DNA from 2 places in the Bacillus sp. Marseille-Q1617 genome. Region 1 is predicted to be linked to the other one. Evidence: predicted binding sites of a transcription regulator. Region 1 holds the regulator's gene; the other holds the start of a gene.

What was found. Region 1 encodes NrdR, which represses ribonucleotide reductase genes. Its sites were predicted from a motif close to AACACNATATATNGTGTT; they were not measured.
Region 2: HWX64_RS18895 (vitamin B12-dependent ribonucleotide reductase) is a predicted target of NrdR. The motif match lies at 2,739-2,756, and genes of this name have one in related genera.

What each region holds. Positions count from the first base shown of each region.
Region 1 is NZ_CAHJXM010000003.1:17,361-25,497, reverse strand. It holds gene thrS (threonine--tRNA ligase) at 1-1,355, opposite strand, end outside; gene HWX64_RS17360 (putative sporulation protein YtxC) at 1,741-2,607, opposite strand; gene dnaI (primosomal protein DnaI) at 3,146-4,078, opposite strand; gene HWX64_RS17350 (replication initiation and membrane attachment family protein) at 4,091-5,488, opposite strand; gene nrdR (transcriptional regulator NrdR) at 5,579-6,034, opposite strand; gene HWX64_RS17340 (cytosolic protein) at 6,117-6,497, opposite strand; gene speD (adenosylmethionine decarboxylase) at 6,654-7,034, opposite strand; gene HWX64_RS17330 (glyceraldehyde-3-phosphate dehydrogenase) at 7,537-8,137, opposite strand, start outside.
Region 2 is NZ_CAHJXM010000003.1:320,777-328,913, reverse strand. It holds gene HWX64_RS18895 (vitamin B12-dependent ribonucleotide reductase) at 37-2,601, opposite strand; gene HWX64_RS18890 (biotin/lipoate A/B protein ligase family protein) at 2,950-3,786, opposite strand; gene HWX64_RS18885 (rhodanese-like domain-containing protein) at 3,986-4,369, shown strand; gene gcvPB (aminomethyl-transferring glycine dehydrogenase subunit GcvPB) at 4,611-6,083, opposite strand; gene gcvPA (aminomethyl-transferring glycine dehydrogenase subunit GcvPA) at 6,076-7,422, opposite strand; gene gcvT (glycine cleavage system aminomethyltransferase GcvT) at 7,441-8,137, opposite strand, start outside.

The DNA.
Region 1 (8,137 bases):
GCTTCCTTGATCATTCTTTGTGCACGATTCCACATTTCATCGTCATCGAAGTACTTCTCTGTATCTTCCGGATCACGGTACGATAAGCGGAAGGAATAGTCCTTCAAGTCAAAGTCTTTGTATACTTCTTGAACCAAGCGGACAACACGCTTGAATTCTTCCTTGATCTGATCAGGGCGGACGAAGATATGAGCATCATTCAATGTCATGCCCCGAACGCGCTGAAGTCCAGAAAGTGCTCCGGACATTTCGTAGCGGTGCATCAAACCAAGCTCCGCGATACGGATCGGCAATTCACGGTAGCTGTGGATATCATTTTTGTAAATCATCATATGGTGCGGACAGTTCATCGGACGGAGAACGAGGTCTTCGTTGTCCATTTCCATTACCGGGAACATGTTTTCCTGATAGTGATCCCAGTGTCCGCTAGTTTTATAAAGGTCCACGCTCCCCATGACAGGAGTATAAACGTGATCATAGCCAAGGCGCTCTTCTTTATCAACGATATAACGTTCGATGATGCGGCGGATGGTCGCTCCTTTTGGAAGCCACATCGGAAGGCCCTGACCTACTTTTTGAGAATTCATGAATAAGTTCAGTTCTTTACCGATTTTACGGTGATCACGCTCTTTCGCTTCTTCCAAAAGGCGAAGATGCTCGTCCAGATCCGCTTTCTTGAAGAAAGCAGTCCCGTAGATACGCTGAAGCATCTTATTGTCGCTGTTTCCGCGCCAGTAGGCACCGGCAATGCTCAACAGCTTGAATTCTTTAATTTTATTCGTGGATGGGATATGGACACCACGGCAAAGGTCAAAGAACTCTCCCTGTTCATAAATCGAAACCTGTTCACCCTCAGGGATGGCTTCTAGAAGTTCAAGTTTGTATTCGTCGCCGACTTCTTCATAAATTTTCTTCGCATCATCACGGCTTACTTCTTTTCTAATCACTTCAAGATTTTCACCTGTAAGCTTCTTCATTTCTTTTTCAATAAGAGGAAGATCTTCAGGAGTAAAAGTATGTTCAGAATCGACGTCATAGTAGAAGCCGCCCTCAATGACAGGACCAATTCCAAGCTTTGTTTCCGGATACAGGCGTTTGATCGCCTGAGCCATTAAGTGAGCCGTACTGTGTCGCAGAACTTCCAGTGCGTCTGAGCTGTCCGGCATGATGATTTCAATTTTTCCATCTTCCTCGATTCCAGTACGCAGATCAATCAATTCGTCATTTATTTTACCGGCGATCGCCTTTTTCTTCAGGCCCGGGCTGATTGATGCAGCTATGTCCTCAGTACTTGTCCCTTTGGGAAACTCCTTCACATTTCCGTCAGGGAACGTAATTTTAATCTGTTCAGACATTTGTGTTCACTCCTTTGAATTTTTCGGGAAAGATAAAAAACCCCGCCCCTTCATAATTGAAGGGACGAGGTTAATAGATACACTCGTGGTTCCACCCAACTTCTCATCCGCTGCAAAAAATGCAGGAGGATGACTTCATTGAAAAAGAATAACGACATTTAGCCGTCAACCCTTAACGAGGCACTGCTGCCTTTTCAGGATTGAAGTTCCGAGGCGGTAAATATTACTGTCGAATTAGGAAGCTTGCAGCCGTGACTTCCCTCTCTGTGAATCGAATAGGAATATTGTTGTCCTCTTCATAACCTTTACCTTATAGACTTATTATGTAGGTATTATAATCGGTTATGCTGGCAAAAGCAAGGGCTAAAAGGCAAAATTAGACTTCCTATTCATTTGCGATATCAATAGAAGGATACAGGATTGTTTCAGGAAAATAGTGGAGAGGAAGAAGGTCGATCCGCTCCTCAAAAATATTTTGAAGTGTTCTTACCAGATTATGCTCCCCGCTCCCATAGACATATATTTTTTCAGGCGCAATGGACAAGAGCGGCGCAATCGTATAGGAATCCACATACAGCGGATGATTGGACAAAAGCCGCTTATCAATGAACTGTGTGAGTTCTTTTCTTGAGACTTCCTTCATATTTTCATCAAAAAATCGAAATCCGAAACCTGTGGAGTAAAGATGAATCGTATCCAGCTTCTTCTCTCTTGATGCTAAATATTCCCTGAGCATATGAATGAACATCTGATATTCTTGTTCCATTTTATATTCATCAATCGCAAGTTCCACCATTTCCGTTATCCGGAAGTGCAGCTTTTTCAGTCTGAATGTACTGAAGGAATCAAATGACACAGGTGTATTCCCATCAATTAACAGATCAAGACTCTCAAAGACAAAGGACGGTTCGTCCCATTCTTCCAGGAGCTGATCCAGTTCGGGCCGTTCCCCCATTCTCATGTCGGAAACGATTTCGAGTATCTGTTCAATCTCATGGACATCTTCGTAATAGAATTGGTTCCGCAGAATATCTTCTGCCCAGTCGATGCACTTATCAAAAAGAATGAAATCTGTTGTTCCTTTCGTCAGCCGTTCTTTTCCGTTATACGGAGTTGAAATATCTATAGTAAGGTTATAATGGGTTTTATGTTGAAATAGCGTTTCATGAAACCATGATTGCAGATCATACTTGGTCAGGCATTGTTGAAGCTTTAATGCATCATTTTTCTGTCTGAAAATGAATTCAATCAAACTTGCTCCCCTCCTTAAAGCCGGAATCCCTGCTTTATATATATGGGGGGCTTGTATGAATTAGAAGTTTGTTTGTGAAATTAATTGCATTAGTTTTGTTCTTTATCACCGCTATTGATTTCCGTGCAGGACTTCGCTTTCCGCGGGTAGCCCGTGAGACATTGGATGTTTAAATAAGGGGAGAAATTTCCCTTAATGAAGAAATGGAACTGAAAACCGTTAAAATAAAGGGAAGTTTTACTTCTATTTACTTGAAAAACATTAAAATTGGGGATCTGTGCAAGATTAAAAGAAAATTTTCCCCTTATTTACCCCTATCCAAGCGAGTTTCAGCAGATTAACGGGAAAATTTCCCCTTATTTATATATTTAGTTACTCTATAGAGGCTAAGGTATCCTATGCATCCAAAATCTTGTTATATCCAATAAAAAAAGGGCTGCAAAATCATGACGATTTGCTACCCTTTTTCCATTGTTTTTTATAGTTTTCACCTTAAAACAGAACCCGTTACTCGCGCCTTTTCTTTTATTAAACCATTCTATTCTCTTCTATTCCGGCCGTCGATGTGGACGGGTTTGGCGAGGTATTTTATTCTTTCCATGATTCTAGCAGCTTTCAGTTTCTCTTCTTCGCCACGTTGTGTGTAGGTCAAGTGGTGAGTGAGCTCGTCGAAGTTGAAGTTTGATGTGAAGAAGGTAGGCAAGTTTTCAAGCATTCTGTACTGCAGGATGGTCCCGAGGATTTCGTCCCTGCCCCAGCTGGACATGGTTTCCGCTCCGATGTCATCCAGCATCAACACAGGTGCCGCTTTGACTGCCTCAAGTTTTTCGTTAAGCGAGTTATCTCCAAGTGATTGCTTGATTTCACGGAAGAACTCGGGAACATATACAATCATGGAAGCCACTTTATTCTGAGCGAGCTCATTTGCGATCGCACCCAGGATATAGGATTTCCCTACACCGAACTTTCCATAAAAATAATACCCTTTCAACCGCACATCAGGTGAATAATTTTCCACGAAATTCTTCGCCAGCCGCACGGCTTCCAGCCGGCTCTTCGAATCAAGATCGAGAGTGGAAAATGAAGCTTGCAGAATATCTTTCGGTACATATAGACTCTTTATCAGTTTTTGAGAACTTGTTCTTTCATCGTGCACAACTTTTCGCGGGCACCGGTGGTATTCGATATCAATCGTGTTTCCACGAATGACGAGATGAGGATCATAGCCCTGCATCATATTTTTACATTCCTGAAGAGAGGGACAATCCCTGCACTCCTTACTTTGGGAAATGTATTCATACAGTTTCATCAGACTTTCATTCACCATGTCGGATGTGACTTGATCTCGATGCTTGCTGATGAAATCTCTCACATCCTGATTTTCAAGGATTTCTTTTTTCATTTTTTCATAGCGCTGCTGAAATGAACTCGAAGCCGCCAGTTTTTTAAGCGTATTATTGATTTTTTCCATCTTGTCATTCACCTACTTCCTGAATTTTTTCAATTCTTCTTCAAGCTTTTTCTTTTCGGCTTCAAAATCGTAATCATCATTGTCCGAAGAAGCAGTTTTTTCACCCGTGCTTCCCCCTTCCTGGAACCACTCAGGAAGCTTCTCTGTACGAATCGGTTTTCTTCTCTTCGTTTTGTTTTCTTTTTTCCCCTGTGCCCATTCAAGGTATTGCTGATGCTCTCTTTTCGCGAGCTCCATTGCTTGTCCGGCTGTCGTCACTTTCTTGCGCGCCCAGTGTGAAGCAATTTTCTCCATATACCCTTTGGTGAGCTTCATATCAGTTTTCAACAACACATACTGGATGAGTACATTCATGACCCCGATCGGTAGTTTCTGTGACATCAATACTTCTTCCACTGCTTGAAGATCGGACTTGGAAGGATTGCTTCCGTTTGAAATATCGGCCAATACATCCTTGGGTGAAGTCGTTTCAAGATATTCGAGAAGCTCATCTTCCTTAGAAAGCGGCTTGTCCGTTTTTTTAACCTCTCTTGCAGACGAAACGCGTGCAGCCAAATCTGGAAGCTGATCCCCTGTTTGAAGCTGATACCAGTCCCTCGCTGCTTTTCTTAACATTTCGAGGTCAATTTCATCTTCCGAATCCATGGAGCTTAATACAAGGTTCTTCATTTGAATTGGATCGATCCCGTATAAATAACTTAGCTTAATGACCGTTTCTTTAACCTTCACAGTAAAAGCCTTTCTCGGTACCATTGCTTCTGAAAGGCCCGAGAGCAGTAATTGAAAATCAAAATCCACCTCATCCAGCGGCAGCCCGGATCCTTCCTGATATTGTATGAACTGCCTGCTTGAGTCAGTTTCAGCATCCGCATTTGCATCATGCTGAAGGAAATTTATATTTTGTTCTGAAGTGAAAACATCCTGAAATGAACGGGTGATCTCACTGTATTGATCCTTTTCGACAGTCTGATCGGTAAAGAAGTTCTTTAAACGCATATAATGGGTTCTGCCGATTTTTTGATAAAGATACACATTCAGCATTCCATCATGAAAGAACTCCTGGGGTGATAGCGGTCTCTGCAATTCATACACAAATCTGCGCTCCCCGCCGCTTTTTTTCTCATATACCTTTAAAAGACCGATACCCTCCAGCTTCAGCCTTGCCTCATATACTTCCTGGAGATTCACGGATAGAACGTTCATTAAATGATAATGAGCAGATTCCATGGACCACAGCCTATTTTCCTCTACCTCACCCCACAGACTCATGAACAGGCTGTAGGGGGCTGCACCGATTAACGGCTGATAAAGAAACGTGACAATCTTCCGGTCATAGTCCTGAAGCATTCCATTTGTCGCTACGGTGTAGTGATCGATCGGCTGTATTTCATTCCAATGCTTCTTCATCATCTGATTCTACCTTTCAAAATAATAAGTGTATGTAAAAGAGCCAAAGAATAAGAGAAAAAGAGCTAAAGAACGACTCTTCAGCTCACCACTTTACTCTTTTTTTATTAACTCTTTTAATTCATCTATAAATACGTTGATGTCCTTGAATTGTCGATAAACAGATGCAAAACGCACATACGCCACTTCATCGACTTTTGCAAGCTCATCCATCACCATTTCGCCGATTTTGACAGATTCCACTTCGGACGTTCCCTGGTTTCTGAGCTCCTTCTCAATATTCATCGAGATTTTCTCCAAGCTCTCCAGAGGTACAGGCCTCTTTTCACAAGCCTTGATTAATCCCCTGAGAATCTTTTCGCGGCTGAACTCCTCGCGAACGCCTTCTTTTTTTACGACAATCAACGGAAGCTCTTCCACTTTTTCAAATGTCGTAAACCGGAAATTACAGTCTTCGCATTCTCTTCGTCTTCTGATCGAGCGTCCTTCGTCAGCGGGACGGGAATCGACAACACGGGTCCCATTATGCTGGCATGACGGGCATTTCATAATATCAGCTCCGTTTTAACAAACTATTACTTTTATCTTATTAAAAAGCTGCCATTTAAACAAGCAAATGACGGTATTACCGTTATTTTACCTTTGTCAAATGACTGTTCAGTCTTCCGTAATAATGTCTGATTTGGGCTTTCAATACCGTATATGTACCAAAAATCTTTCCCTTATCCGCACTCACCTTGAAGTCGACTGCTGTTTCAAGGGGCCGGACAGTGATGACGGTTGCGACGATAAAAAGACGCGGAGTCCCGTTTTTACGGACCGTGATTTCTCCTCGTTCTTTTGATTCTGAAATGACCTCGTACTCTGAAGAAGAAAATAAGTCAAGAACAGCATTATATGCAGCGCCATGCATTGATTTATAATAGTGTGAACGTAATTCCGGATCTTCATGCTGATCGGATGTTTCACATTCTGATTGGAATCTTTTTAACAGGGTTTTCAATCCACTCATTTAACTGCCTCCCTTTATTTATCCTTATTTTACACGAAAAATGGTGAGATGGAAATTGGTGATGTGAAAGGCGGGGTGCTTTGAGGGTTTTGAAGGATGTGTGTGAATACATCAAAAAAGAGATGCACCATCATGCATCTCTTTACGTTATCGCTATTAAAGTGCTTGAGCCTGTGATTTTTTCACTTGAACAGGACCCATTCCCCGAGGCAGCTCGATTGTTTCACGAGTATCTGCGCCAAGAGCTTCTGCAATATATTCAGCAGCAATATTAGGGTCTAAATCACCGCACGTATAAACATCAATACTTGCATAACCATGTTCAGGAAAGCTGTGGATGGTTAAGTGTGATTCAGAAATGATCACAACACCGCTCACACCTTGAGGAGCAAATTTATGAAAGGCTACCTCACGGATTTCAGCACCTGATTTAAGTGCAGCATCTACAAACGTTTTTTCGATTCCTACAACATCGTTTAGCTTTTCGAAATCACAGCCCCATAGTTCTGCGATTACATGACGACCCATTGTTTCCATTGATCGTTTCCCCCTTTGACATAGTTTTTTTCGTCAAAATGAACGAATCCCTCAGCAAAATCTTAACTACCACGGGGGAAAGTTAGTCCGAAGAGGTCCTAACCCTTTAAGTAGCTAAATCAGTATTCATCTGCCATTAAGAAGTTCACGAAAAATAGTATACTTTGTTTAATATTCTTTTGCAATAAATTTATTAAAACTTTTTTGGAACCTTTTCCGCCGCTTTTGATTTCCGTGCAAGACTTCGCTTTCCGCTGGCGGCCGGTGAGCCTCCTCGTCGCTGCGCTCCTGCGGGGTCTCACCTGTCTCGCTTGTCCCGCAGGAGTCTTCGTCTTGCACTCCAATCAACCGCTGGAACCACCTAAATCCATTAACCTTTTATAAATGCTAACTCTAAATATTTTGGTCATTTCAAAACATAAATGGAAATAGCTAATCAAAAGAAAAGAACGCCCCCGGGAGGACGTTCGAGTGATTTTACTTATTGTTTTTCTTGGTTCTTTCAAACATTCACTTCAGTTTTGACATCCATTTTTGATGCCACATATTTAGCGAGGTCTACGACGCGGCAGGAATAGCCCCACTCGTTGTCGTACCATGCAAGAACCTTCACTTTGCGGTCGCCCATCACCATCGTCGATAATCCGTCAATGATGGCAGAGTGCGGGTTAGTATTGAAGTCAATGGATACTAATGGTTCAGTCGTGTATTCCAAGATTCCTTGCAGGGAACCTAGTGATGCTGTGATAAATGCTTCGTTGATTTCTTCTGCTGTCACATCTCTTTTCACATCCACTACAAGGTCAACAAGTGACACATTCGGAGTAGGGACACGGAGAGCCATCCCGTGCAGCTTTCCTTGTAATTGAGGAAGCACGAGCGATAATGCTTTTGCAGCTCCTGTGGTAGTAGGAATGATTGATTGTCCGCAAGCTCTTGCTCTACGCAGATCTTTATGTGGATTATCGATATTTTTCTGATCATTTGTATATGCGTGAACGGTTGTCATCAATCCATTTTCAATTCCAAATTGCTCATCCAGTACCTTTGCTACCGGAGCCAGGCAGTTAGTGGTACACGATGCATTGGAAATGATTGAATGC
Region 2 (8,137 bases), 300 kb from region 1:
AAGAGGAACATAGTCCCCTTCTTTTTCAAAATAAGCTTATAATCCGCATTTAAGCTGTGCACCACAGTTGGTACATGTATTGCATCCGCCCATGTCTTTTACGGTACCTTTACGGCAGACAGGGCATGTATTCCCCACTTCAGATCCTATCGTTACATCTGTTGAACGTACGTCCTGGATGGTATCCAGCAGCACGATTGGTTTGTTTTCTGTTTTTACTTCTTCTTGAACGTCATCTTCGTCAAAGCTGTTTTCTTCTGCCTTCAGCGTTAACACCTGTGAATCACGGCTTCCATCGACATAAACGGTACCGCCTTTCGCTCCACCTTTGTACAGGCGTTCATACACTTTTTGTACTTCTTCTACAGTATATCCTCTTGGTGCATTAACTGTTTTGGAAATGGAGCTGTCGATCCAGTTCTGGATGACGCACTGTACATCGGCATGTGCTTCCGGAGCAAGGTTCATTGATGAAATGAACCATTCAGGCAGGTCGTTTGCATCAGCATCAGGATTGCGCTTCAGATAATCTTCCACGATATCCGCTTTTACTTCAATGAACTTGCCAAGTCGTCCGCTTCTGTAGTAGGTGAACGAGAAGTAAGGTTCAAGCCCGGTTGATACCCCCACCATCGTTCCCGTAGATCCAGTAGGCGCTACCGTCAGTAAGTGAGAGTTTCGGATACCGTGAGACAGGATGTCTTCCCTTACATCCTCAGGCATCTTTTTCATGAAGCCAGTATTGGTGAAGGCTTTCCTCAGTCTCTCGGTCTCCTCTTCCGTTTCACCTGTCAGGAATGGAAAACTTCCTTTTTCCTTCGAAAGTTCAACGGAAGCGCGGTAAGCAGTTGTAGCGATGACTTCGAACACCTCATCCACAAGCTTGTTACCTTCTTCGGACCCGTATTCCTTTTCACAATAGATAAGAAGGTCCGCAAGACCCATGACACCCAAACCGACACGGCGTTCACCGAGCGCCTGCTTCTTGTTTTCTTCCAGGAAGTACGGCGTTGCATCGATGACGTTATCCTGCATGCGCACACCGACTTCAACGGTTTTTTTCAATTTTTCAAAATCGACGGTCTTCGTTTCTTTGTCTGCGAATCGAGCCAGGTTAACGGCTGCCAAGTTGCAGACGGAAAATGGTGCAAGGGGTTGTTCTCCACATGGGTTTGTTGCGACAACCTTCTGACCGTATGCTTTCGCATTGGTCATATCATTCGCATTATCAATAAAGAAGATTCCCGGTTCTGCAGAGTATGTTGCACAAACATTGACAAGGTTCCAAAGTTCTTTCGCCTTGATTTTCTTGTATGTCCTTACCTTGTAGCCGAGCTTTTCCCATTCGCGGACATCACCGATTTCGTGCCAATTTTCGTTGTAATACTTCATTTGGTCGGCATCATAGCTCTCTACATCAGGGAATCGCAGTTCATATTCTTCATCTTTTTCGACAGCATCCATGAAATCACTTGTCAGGCAGACGGAGATGTTTGCGCCTGTCAGGAATTCCGGGTTGTGTACACTGTATGTACCGCCCGTCCGCAGCTTTTCCTCGGCATTCTTGATGATCTTCTCGTTGAAACCGCCGTAGCCCGGAATCTGTTTATAGTTGATGATTCCCTGATACATCGCTTCTTCATGTTCTGTCAGGGGAGTGAACTTCAATTTATCTTCTGCTGCTTTTTTGATATTTTCATCTTCAGTATTTTCTAATAGATAACGCAGAATCCGTGGATTTTGCATTTTAGAGATGATGAATTCGATGATGTCAGGGTGCCAATCCGATAACATGATCATTTGGGCCCCGCGTCTTGATCCGCCCTGCTCGACCAAATGAGTCAGTTTCGCGATATCATCCAGCCAGGATACAGATCCCGAGGATTTACCATTGACTCCTTTTGCCAGCGTGTTGCGCGGTCTTAGAGTCGATCCATTCGTTCCGACACCGCCGCCGCGGCTCATGATCTCCATTACCTGCTTGCGGTGCTCTGAAATCCCTTCTCGCGAATCCTGAACAAACGGCATCACATAACAGTTGAAATAGGTTACGTCCGTCCCCGCACCCGCTCCGTACAAAACGCGTCCTGCAGGTACGAAATGCAAATTGACGAGCTCATGATAAAACTTTTCAAACCATTCTTGTTTCTTTTCAGGAGTTTTTTCTACTTCTGCCAAGCCTGTTGCGTTTCGCTTTGCAATTTGTTCATAGTAGACTTCCAATGGTTTTTCAATGACATCCAGTGTACGTGTCACTACGCCCGTTTCGATTTCATGCGTTTTATCGATCGCACTTCTGTATTCCTCTTCAATCCAGACATCCGCTTTTTTGTTTTCCCAATCGATGGCTGTAATGAAGCCCAGCCCCCTGGCAGGGAATTTTGGATCTTCCTTGATTGTCAATACGACAAAGTCGCCTGCTGATAGGGTGATCTTCTCAGTGTCTTTGAAAGAATAGCGGTCGATCATAACCAGTCGGGATACACCTTTATGTGTGGTATTCATTTCCGGGGTGACAGGATGCACTTGGGGGAACAATCCGATATCCTGATTCAATCTTTCTTTGTTCAATTTCATCGTTTTCTTCGACGCAACAGTCATATAGACAGCTCCTTCTACCTTGAATATTTCATTTATCATTTATTAGCTTGTTTAACTTTAACAATTAATACGTTATCACAGGCTCATTCCAAAATCAATAAATAAACACAATATATGGTGTGTAATATATTTTTCGACACACCATATATTGTGTTGAGGTCAGATTTTTATATATTTGTCAAACTCCTAATAAGCAGAAAATAATAGAAATCCGGAGAATCTCATAGATAATATTCCTATTTCAAACGGAAATCTATTAATTTGAGAGTTGCTAAACTTTCACCTTCAAAAATAGTTGGTAAAATAGGAAAAAAGCGACAAGCATCGCTTTCCTCCAAACAAAATTTTTTAACGTTTAAAATTCCATGCATCGGATTCATATCGAGTTTTGGCCAGGGTTTCTACATATTGTGTTTCTTCCTCTGAGAGGACATATGGCTCGAGATGAATATTCAACCCATCTTCAAAACCTTTCTTGAATGCCTCTTTAGCCATGTCCATCGTGATTCTCTCGGAAGAAATCTCATTCATGGCCACAGCTTTGCTCTTGAAAGCTTTTTGCATACGCTCCTTTACCCGCTCGGAAGGATACTTAAACAGACTGAAGAGCTTATCTTCATCCAGATCCAAAAGGATGGATCCATGCTGAAGGATGACCCCTTTTTGCCGAGTCTGTGCACTGCCCGCAACCTTCCTGCCTTCCACTACAAGTTCATACCAGCTCGGTGCATCAAAGCAGACGGCGGACCGTGGATTTTTCAGTCCTTCCCTCTCTTCGGCTGTTTTCGGGACAGCAAAGTATGCTTCGAGTCCTAGACCCTGGAATCCCTTTAGAATTCCTTCAGATATGACTCTATATGCTTCCGTGACGGTTTTAGGCATTTCAGGGTGATCTTCAGACACAATGACGCTGTAAGTGAGCTCCTCATCGTGAAGGACACCCCTTCCTCCGGTCGGGCGCCTTACAAAGCCCAGTCCATGTTCATTCACGGCATCCATGTTGATTTCTTTTTCAACTTTCTGGAAATATCCTACAGAAAGTGTCGCCGGGTCCCAACCATAAAAACGAATCGTAGGAGGAATCTTTCCTTCACTGTGCCAATCAAGAAGCGCCTCATCAAGCGCCATGTTATAAGAAGGGGAACAATTGCCTGAGTCGATGAATCTCCATGTTTCTTTTGACATATGACATACCTCTTTTATTATCAGCTTCTAAAAAACACTATGTATTCAATCCGTTACTAGTCTACCAAATCCTCTACCAAAAACAAAGAAAAACAGATTGGAAAGTCTTTGCTTTAAATAGTAAATTTCTTTTGATTCTAAGGGAAATCATGAATATAATAGGAGATAGTGCATTTGCAGAAAGGAGCATGAAAGCAAGATGGATGGTTTATTTATTCTATTAGTTGTACTTGGAGGAATTATCGCATATTCCCTTTTTACGTACTTCAATCAAAAAAGAGTGGTCAACACATTGACAGAGGAAGAGTTTAAAGCCGGTTACCGGAAAGCTCAGTTGATCGATGTGCGCGAATCCAATGAGTTTGACAATGGTCATATCCTAGGGGCCCGCAATATCCCTCTTTCCCAAATGAAAATGAGGCAGAAAGAAATCCGCAACGATCAGCCTGTATACTTATACTGCCAAAGCGGCATGAGAAGTGCACGTGCAGCACAGATGCTTCGTCGCAAAGGCTACCGTGATCTTCACCAGCTGCAGGGCGGATTCAAAAAGTGGACAGGTAAAATCAAGCATAAAAAATAAGAAAAGCGGCGGCGGCTCGTTTAGAGACGACAAGCATAAAACGGAAACCCCGGAAAGGCGTTCTTTGCCTTTTTGGGGTTTTTGGCTTATGACCCCGGGTCTCTACCCGCTGTAGCTGCAACCAGTTCTCAAAGAACAGGTAGACTTTTTTATTAATGCAAAAAGGATTGCCGGGACGGCAATCCTTTTTTTGTTTCATACGTTACTGCGCTAAACGCCCGTCCCTCGGTGCATTAAAGGGTTACTGCGCCGGTTCTGGAGTGTATCGCAGGATCGGTTTTCTTGCTGCAAGGGTTTCGTCCATTCGTTTGACCACAGTTGTATGAGGTGCCTCTTGGACGATTTCAGGTGTTTCTTCTGCCTCTTTTGCGATTTGAATCATGGCATCGATGAATGAATCGAGTGTTTCTTTGGATTCTGTTTCAGTCGGTTCGATCATCATGCATTCCTCTACATTCAACGGGAAGTAGATCGTTGGCGGATGATAACCGAAGTCAAGCAGTCGTTTCGCAATATCGAGAGTGCGGACGCCAAGCTTTTTCTGGCGCTTACCGCTGATGACGAATTCATGTTTGCAGTGACGGTCATATGGAAGATCAAAATGAGGCGCCAATCTTCTCATCATATAGTTTGCATTAAGGACGGCATTTTCTGTTACCGCCTTTAAACCGTCAGGTCCCATCGTGCGGATATACGTATAGGCACGGACATTGATGCCAAAGTTTCCGTAATAAGGTTTGACACGGCCGATTGAATCCGGTCGATTGTAATCAAATTCAAACTGATCGCCGTTTTTCACAAGAACCGGTTTAGGCAGATAACGGATCAGGTCTTCTTTCACTCCGACCGGCCCGCTTCCCGGTCCTCCTCCGCCGTGTGGTCCCGTAAAGGTCTTATGAAGATTCAGATGAACCACGTCAAAGCCCATATCTCCAGGTCTTGCCTTCGATAATACCGCATTCAAGTTCGCTCCGTCGTAATAAAGCTTGCCGCCTGCTTCATGGATGATGGAAGCCATCTCCAGGATATTTTCTTCGAATAGTCCCAATGTATTCGGATTTGTAAGCATAAGGGCTGCCGTATCTTCACCAACCACACGTTTTAAATCTTCCAGATCCACCAGGCCATTTTCATCCGATTTAACCGTAACCGTTTCAAATCCTGCAACAGTTGCACTTGCCGGGTTTGTTCCATGAGCTGAATCAGGCACGATGACTTTTGTTCGTTTCGTGTCGCCGTTTGCTTCATGATAAGCACGAATCATCATCAGACCGGTCCATTCGCCGTGAGCCCCTGCAGCCGGCTGAAGTGTCACTTCATCCATACCCGTGATCTCTTTCAGGTGTTCCTGGAGATCGTACATCAACTCTAGAGCCCCTTGGACACTTTCAGGTTCCTGCAGCGGATTGATATGAGCGAAGCCATTTAATCGCGCAACATTTTCATTCACCTTAGGATTGTACTTCATCGTACAGGATCCAAGTGGGTAGAACCCGGAATCAACACCGTGGTTGCGCTTGGATAATGCTGTATAATGACGCATGATATCCAGTTCTGAAACTTCAGGTAAATGCGGCTCCTCAGTACGGATATAGTCGGAAGGAATCAATTCGGAAACATCGACTTCCGGTACATCGAGTTCAGGCAGGCTGTAGCCGACCCGTCCTTCTTTCGATAATTCAAAGATAAGAGGCTGATCTTGTTTGTTATTCATGAAAATCCCCCAATTCTTGTGCAAATGCATCTATTTCTTCTTTGCTGCGAAGTTCTGTAACGGCAACCAACATGTGATTTTTCAGACTATCATCGACAAGCCCCAGGTCATACCCGCCGATTATTTCTTTCCCTAACAGCTTTTTGTTTATTTCTTTTACTGGAGCATTCACTTTCACGATGAATTCATTAAAAGAAGGACCCTCAAATGCAATCTCAAATCCTTTTTCCTTGAGTGCTTTTTTCGCGTAGTGAGCTTTTTGGATGTTTTGAAGCGCCATCTCTTTCACGCCTTGCTTACCGAGGGCAGTCATGGCAACTGAAGCAGCAAGGGCATTCAATGCCTGATTCGAACAGATATTGGAAGTCGCTTTATCACGGCGGATATGCTGTTCACGTGCCTGAAGGGTTAAAACAAATCCTCTCCGCCCTTCTTCATCGACCGTTTGACCAACCAGACGCCCAGGTACTTTACGCATCAGTTTCTTACTTACTGCAAAATAACCGCAGTGCGGGCCTCCGAAAGCGCTTGGAATCCCAAACGGCTGTGCATCACCGACTACAATATCAGCTCCAAGTTTCCCCGGAGGTGTCAGGGCACCTAACGCAAGAGGGTTGGATGAGACCACAAACATGGCTTTCTCACTGTGTGCCACCTCTTCAATCGCTTTCAACTCTTCCACTCTGCCAAAGAAATTAGGATACTGCACGATGACAGCTGCAATTTCATTGCTCATTAATTTCTTCAGTTCTTCAACATCTGTCACTCCATTGTTATGGGGGATTTCCACAACATCGATGTATTGCCCATTCGCGTATGTTCTCAATACATCACGCGATTCGGGGTGAACCGTACTTGAAACCAGGACTTTCTTGCGGCGCGTCTGTCCTGCGCTTAACATGGCCGCTTCAGCTAGTGCCGTCCCGCCATCGTACATGGAGGAGTTCGCTACGTCCATTCCGGTCAGTTCGCAGATCATCGTCTGAAATTCAAAGATCGCTTGCAGTTCACCTTGTGATATTTCCGGCTGATACGGGGTATAAGCTGTATAAAATTCAGAGCGCGATAAAACATGATCTACGATGATCGGGGCATAATGATCGTATACACCCGCTCCCAGGAAGGATGTATGACTTTTCAAATCTGCATTTTTCGCAGCCAATGCAGTCAGCTCTTTTACAAGGCCGGTTTCTGACTTCGCCGGCTTAATATTGTACTCACCTTTGAAACGGACCTTTTCAGGGATATCTTCAAATAAATCGTCGATGCTGTTTACTCCTATGCTGTCTAACATTTCCCGTTGATCTTGCTCTGTCATCGGTAAATAACGATGCTTCATGACCGTCATTCCTCCCTATTATTTTGTTCTCTTATAAAATGGTGTCGGAACTACTTTTGCGTTTAATTTCTTCCCTCTGATTTCGACCTGAACTTCGGTATCCACTGAAGTAAATTCTTTTTTTAATAGAGCAAGGCCGATATTCTTCTTCAAAGTAGGAGACTGGGTCCCGGTGGTGACTTCGCCGATTTCTTCTTCCCCCGAAAATACTTTATATCCATGGCGAGGGATTCCCCGGTCGATCATTTCAATGCCGGCAATCTTTCGTGAAGCACCTTCTTCTTTCTGTTTCTTGAGCACTTCTTGCCCGATAAATGGTATTTCCTTATTCACTTTAACAGCGAATCCGATTCCGGCCTCGATAGGAGAAATATGTTTAGAGAGCTCCTGGCCGTATAAAGCAAGGTTGGCTTCAAAGCGAAGTGTATCCCTGGCGCCAAGTCCACATGGAAGCACCCCGTCATTTCCGCCTTCAATAAGGATATCTTTCCATATGTCCACTGCATCCTTTGCATCACAATAAATTTCAAACCCGTCTTCTCCTGTATATCCTGTGCGGGACACAAGGGCATGACGGCCGTTTATATTCACCTCGGTCTGAAATTTAAAGAAACCGATGTCACGTAAAGAATGTTCGTCTGTCAATCTTTGTAAAACACTTTCAGCAAGCGGACCCTGCAAAGCCAGCTGAGCCATATGCTCGGAGATATTATTG